One region of the Macrococcus sp. GL_134 genome, then DNA from elsewhere that is predicted to be linked to it. Evidence: predicted binding sites of a transcription regulator. Region 1 holds the regulator's gene; the other holds the start of a gene.

Evidence for each region. Region 1 encodes NrdR, which represses ribonucleotide reductase genes. Its sites were predicted from a motif close to AACACNATATATNGTGTT; they were not measured.
Region 2: a site for NrdR is predicted at 1,264-1,281, ahead of nrdI (class Ib ribonucleoside-diphosphate reductase assembly flavoprotein NrdI). Genes of this name have one in related genera too.

Annotation. Positions count from the first base shown of each region.
Region 1 covers NZ_CM174409.1:1,376,784-1,380,001, reverse strand. Annotated here, with positions in the region: gene AC3IPL_RS07130 (alpha/beta hydrolase) at 1-547, shown strand, start outside; gene AC3IPL_RS07125 (SGNH/GDSL hydrolase family protein) at 583-1,305, opposite strand; gene nrdR (transcriptional regulator NrdR) at 1,406-1,870, shown strand; gene dnaB (replicative helicase loading/DNA remodeling protein DnaB) at 1,879-3,213, shown strand; gene dnaI (primosomal protein DnaI) at 3,213-3,218, shown strand, end outside.
Region 2 covers NZ_CM174409.1:496,158-499,375, forward strand. Annotated here, with positions in the region: gene queF (preQ(1) synthase) at 1-114, opposite strand, end outside; gene AC3IPL_RS02655 (DMT family transporter) at 114-971, opposite strand; gene nrdI (class Ib ribonucleoside-diphosphate reductase assembly flavoprotein NrdI) at 1,333-1,719, shown strand; gene nrdE (class 1b ribonucleoside-diphosphate reductase subunit alpha) at 1,682-3,218, shown strand, end outside.

The DNA.
Region 1 (3,218 bases):
TCATGGTACAGGTGGCAATGAATATGATTTGCTGCCGATCGGTTCATTGATTGATTCAGACGCCAATGTCCTGAGTGTCAGAGGGAAAGTCAGTGAAAATGGTATGCCTAGATTTTTCAAAAGACTTGCTGAAGGAGTATTTGATGAACAAGATTTAATATATCGTACGAAAGAATTGAATACATTTATTGATGACACTGCAGCGGACAATGGCTTCAACCGAGATCATGTGGTGGCAGTCGGATATTCAAACGGCGCCAATATCGCTGCAAGTCTCCTTTATCACGACAATAAGTCACTTAAGCATGCTATTTTATTTCACCCGATGGTTCCCCTCCGCAACGTTGAACTGCCGGACTTAACTGGGACTCATGTCTTTATCGGTGCGGGTACTAACGACCCAATCTGTACACCGGAACAAACAGAAGAACTGGCAGAAACATTACGTCATGCCGGTGCAGAAGTAGAATTATTCTGGCATCAACAAGGGCATTCGTTGACACCGGATGAAGTGCAGCATGCTGCAAAGTGGTATCATCAATTATAATAAAAAAAGGAAATGGTTTATGCCATTTCCTTTTTTTATGGATTTTCAGCCGGTTCATGCCGGAGTTTAAGCGGTAGATGACTCAACGTATCAACAACAGTCTTCGCCATGATGTCGTAGCCATAGACGTGTGGATGGAGACCGTCAACAGCAAGGTCCGGATTGAGATAATCAATACCATCATCCGTTAATGTCATAGCTGAATAATAGTCGATGTATGGAATGCTTCTGTCATAAGCAAACTGTCTTAACTCATCATTGATGCGTCGAATCGTCTCTGCCCGCAATTCGAATGACTTCAGATGCTTCCGGTTGGTGGACGTCACTGAAGTGATGGCAATCGGAATGTGATGTGCTGCTGCAGCGGTGACGATGTCCTTGATGTCATCAGTCACTTGCAGAACTAGCCGGTCACTTGTTTCCTGACTCAGCGACTGATCGAGATCTTTTGTGTTATTGACCCCCGCAGATAAAATGATAAAGTCAGGATTCAGCTGCAGCGCATCGGCGTAAAATCGCTTTTTTATATACATGGTGCGGTCGTTTGAAATGCCGCGGTTGATCAATCTGCTGCCGTCAGTCAACTCAAAGTAACTGTCTAAGTCCCAGTAGGCGGTAATGGAATCACCGATGAACAGAATACCGACCGGGTCATTATGGTAGAGCAGCGTTTCATTTCTCCGATTAAATTTATCCCGTTCCTTGTTGACAGGATTGCCTTCTTCAAATTTTTCTAGAGCTAACATATCAGGTCTCATAGATCTTCCTCCTCCTGTGAGTTATACCCTTTCAATAACGGTTTTTAACTCTTCTTGAATCATGTATAATAAGATGATAACTATGAGTGAGGTGAATGTCTTGAGATGTCCAAAATGCAGTTATAATCAATCGAAAGTAGTGGATTCCAGACATGCAGATGATCTGACAGCGATTAGAAGGCGTCGTGAATGCGAACAGTGCGGGGCGCGGTTCACAACATTTGAACGCATTGAACTGGCACCGCTGATCGTCGTCAAGAAAGACGGAACAAGGCAGGCCTTCAACCGCGACAAAGTACTCGGCGGGCTGGTCAGAGCGAGTGAAAAGCGCCCCGTTGCTTTTGATGACCTTGAAAAAATTACGAATGAAATCGAATTTCAACTACGTGAAAACGGCAAGAATGAAGTCTCTTCTGTAGATGTCGGTGAACTGGTCATGGATGAACTGATGAAGCTCGACCAAGTGTCCTATGTCCGCTTCGCCTCTGTCTACAAAGAATTCAAAGACATTGATCAACTGCTGAGCACGATGCAGGGGATATTAAATGATAAAGACAAGAAGTAGGTGTTGATGTGCATTATTTTTCTGGGTTAAGACCCGCTGACTCTTTTATCGTCCATACAAACTATGTACAGTCACCGCTGTCAGAAGAAGTGTTGAAGCGGCTGTATATCCCATTGATCGGACTTGAAAGTATTGCGGTCTATCAGTATTTAACTCAATTTATCGATGGGCAGCAAGTCTCTGACCCACAGACCCATTATTTAATTTTGAATGAACTGAAGATGAATTTAAGTCATTTTGAGCAGCTGCGTGAACGGCTGGAAGGTATCGGGTTAATGAAGACCTTTTTGAAGACAGGAGAAGAGCAGTGTTTCGTCTATAAGCTGATCAGTCCAGTGATGCCTCATCAATTTTTCAATGATCCGATGCTGTCTGTGTTCTTATTCCAGGTTGTCGGCAAAGAGCGGTTTAATCAGCTTAAAAAACAATTCTGTACGGAGACGATCGATTTGTCAGATTACCGCGATGTCTCAAAAAATTATATGGATGTCTTCGGGACACCGAAAGAGCCGGATGCCGCCATTTTTAAAGATAATCATCATATCATTAAAACCAAGGATTCATTAGGGATTCCAGTCCATCAGCAGACATTTGATTTCGACCTGCTGGAGATGCTGCTCAATCAAAACTTGATTACGCGTGAACAGCTGCCGAAAGAGACCCGTGACTTGATCACTCAGCTGTCTGTACTCTATGATATTGCGCCTACTGAAATGCGGAGAATCATCCTGCAGTCACTCAGTGCAGATCAGACCATTTCGCACGAAGAGCTGCGCAAAAATGCCCGTGATTTCTATCAGATGGAACATCAAGGGAATCTGCCGGCATTGACTGAAGCGCGGAAGCAGGAAGATCATGAAGATCAGACGCAGCTGTCATGGTATGACATGATGGATACTACAAGTCCGGTAGAGATGCTTGCATCGATCAGCAAATCAGAACCGACGACGCGCCAGAAACAATTGATTGAATCAATCATTGAACGTGAAAAACTGCCGTTCGGTGTAATCAACATACTGCTGCAGTACGTGATGTTCACTAATGATATGAAGCTGCCGCAGCGCTATATCGAAGAAATTGCATCCAACTGGAAGAAGTTACAACTGCAATCCAGCAAACAAGCCTATGATTACGTGAAGAAAATTCAGAAACAGCAGGCTGAACGTAAATCGGAACAGAAAACTGCGAAGATACGGACGCGCCCGTCTTATGAGAAGACCCCTGTCTGGGTGACGCAGATGAAAGAAGGGGTTCAAGTTGATGTCCAAAATGATACTGAACTTGAAGATGAAAAAAGAAAGCTTGAAGAAGAACTGAAAAACTTCTGGAAGGAGGACCACTGATGAAA
Region 2 (3,218 bases), 880 kb from region 1:
ATGCTTGTTGTCAAATGATTCTAATATCCCGGGATTATAATGATATTCGTAAGTATTATTCTGATTGCCGAGCAATGTGATATCCTGTAATTCTTCGTTTGTTCTTCCTGTCATCATGACTCTCCTTTAGTTTTGGCTTTTTGAAACATATAGTAACTAGCACTGAAAATAACAATATAACCGATATAGCTGAATATGTCAGGATATTCCTGAAAGATAATAAGACTAATAATCGCGCTGAAGAGTACAGTGGCATAGAAAAAGATAGAAATATCTTTAGCCGGGGCAAACTGGTAAGCAATTGTAATACCGAACTGTCCTACTGTAGCAAATACGCCGGATAACAATAAATAGATAAGCTGAGTCGTTGTCATCGGCTCATAGTTGAAGATGACAAACGGCAGTAAGACAACGGTAGAGAAGAACGAAAAATAGAACACCGTTGTATAGAACTTCTCTCTTGGCCCAAGCACTCTAAGGGTCGTATAGGCAAATGCTGCAAATAACGCACCAAGAATACCAATCAGTGCAACTGAAATATCGCTTGAGAAGCTTGGCTTAATGATAAAGATCGTTCCGAAAAATGCAATCATAATGGCGATTACCTGATATTTCTCTACACGTTCTTTTAGGAATATGGCACATAAGATAATCGTAAAAAACGGGCTGAGCTTATTGAGCATATCAGCATCACTTAATACCATCCGGTCTATTGTATAGTAATTGAGCAGTACACCGACCAGGCCAAATGTACTGCGTGCCATCAATAGCGGCTGATTCTTCAAATGACCGAATAATGGTTCGTTATACTTGATAACAAAATATAACGGAATCACCATACCGACTAGATTACGGAACAAGGACTTCTGCATGACCGGAAGATCACCCGATATTTTAACAAACATGCCCATCAGACTGAAACCAAGTGAAGCGATAACCAGCCATAGAATGCCCTTCTGCTGATTATTCATAATGTAAGCTCCTTTTTTAAGTGCAATTAAAAAAAATTTACCTCTTATTCTACCATATATTTATAGGTCGATGACAAAATAGAACGGCTTAAAAATATAACCTTTCTGAATAAAAAACTTTTCTTTAGTCACAAAAATTTTATCAATTTTTAAAACGTACGAGTGGCAAAGGGTTCGCCGATTTTAAAGAAAGTCAAGGTTAATATTTTATTTTTTTTAGGTTACTATGGATTGAAAGAGGGAACAAACGTGCTATAATAATTCGTATATCTTGTGCCCATTTTTAATGTGTAACACTATATATAGTGTTACACACTGAAAAAAGGGGTAACAGCACTGTATACATAACGGAGTGATGATTATGAAGATTATTTATTACTCATTAACAGGAAATATTGCAAGATTTCTTAGCAGAGCAGGTATCGACGCAATACCGCTTGCTGAAGTTCATGAACTACATGACCCGTTTATTTTAGTGACAGGTACATTTGGATTCGGCGAAGTCCCTAAGCCGGTTGCTGATTTTTTAACACTTCATCATACCTTCTTAAGAGGTGTAGCAGTGAGCGGCAACAAAAATTTCGGTCAGAACTTTGGTAAGGCAGGAGATACTATATCAGCACAGTACAATGTGCCTCTCCTCATGAAATTTGAACTGCATGGCAATGCACATGACTCAAGATTATTCATAGAAAAGGTGGCGGAGTTAGATGAAAATACTAGACGAGAAAAAATACAATCATATTGAACTGAACAATCAGGTGACGAAGCGTCGTGAGGATGGCTTCTTCGATCTTGAGAAAGACCAGGAAGCGCTCAGTGTCTATCTAGAAGAAATAAATGATAAAACTATCCATTTTGATTCCCCGCTTGAACGACTGCATTATCTGGTAGACAACAATTTTTACTATAATCTGTTCGAACAGTATTCAGAAGAAGATGTTCTAGAGATCATCAATTATACTGAAACGCTGCCTTTTACTTTTGCAAGCTACATGTCAGCAAGCAAGTTCTTCAAGGACTATGCCATGAAGACAAATGACAAAAAACAATATCTGGAAGATTATAAACAGCATGTCATCATCGTCAGCCTGTATTTAGCTAAAGGAGACACAGTTCAAGCGAAAGAACTAGTGAATGCGATGGTAGAGCAGCGCTACCAGCCTGCAACACCGACGTTCTTAAATGCTGGACGCGCTCGTAGAGGAGAGCTTGTTTCATGTTTCCTGCTTGAAGTAGATGACAGCTTGAATTCCATCAACTATATTGATTCAACTGCTAAGCAGCTCTCTAAAATCGGTGGCGGTGTAGCTATCAACTTATCCAAGTTACGTGCCCGCGGAGAAGCTATTAAAGGCATTAAAGGCGTTGCAAAAGGTGTGCTTCCAGTTGCCAAGGCATTGGAGGGTGGTTTCGGTTATGCTGACCAGCTTGGACAACGTCCTGGTGCCGGTGCGGTCTATTTAAATATTTTCCACTATGATGTCCTTGAATTTTTAGACACAAAAAAGGTAAATGCTGATGAAGATTTACGTCTATCAACAATTTCCACTGGTCTGATTGTACCGTCAAAATTCTTTGAACTGGCACGTGATGGCAAAGACTTCTTCATGTTCGCGCCGCATACTGTCGAGCAGGAATATGGTCAGACACTTGATGATATCAATCTTGATGAAATGTATGATCAACTCGTTGAAAATCCAAATATCATCAAAAAATCAAAAGATGCACGTGAAATGTTAAATACAATCGCTCAGACACAGCTGCAATCAGGGTATCCTTATTTAATGTTCAAAGACAATGCTAATAAAGTGCATGCAAACAGCAATATCGGTCAGATCAAAATGAGTAACTTGTGTACAGAGATCTTCCAGCTGCAGGAAACATCAGTGATTAATGATTACGGAACAGATGACGATATTAAGCGTGATATTTCATGTAACTTAGGATCGCTGAATATCGTGAACGTCATGGAATCCAAAAAAGTGAAAGAATCTGTTCATATCGGGATGGACGCACTGACAACGGTGAGTGATGAAGCGGATATTAAAAATGCACCTGGTGTTGCTAAGGCGAACCGCGAACTGCATTCAGTAGGTCTGGGAGTAATGAATCTTCACGGGTTCCTTGCTAAGAATAAGATTGCCTATGAATCCGATGAAGCGAAAGACTTTGCGAATGCATTCTTCATGATGATGAACTTCTATTCAATTGAACGTTCCATGGAGATAGCTCGAGAACGCGGAG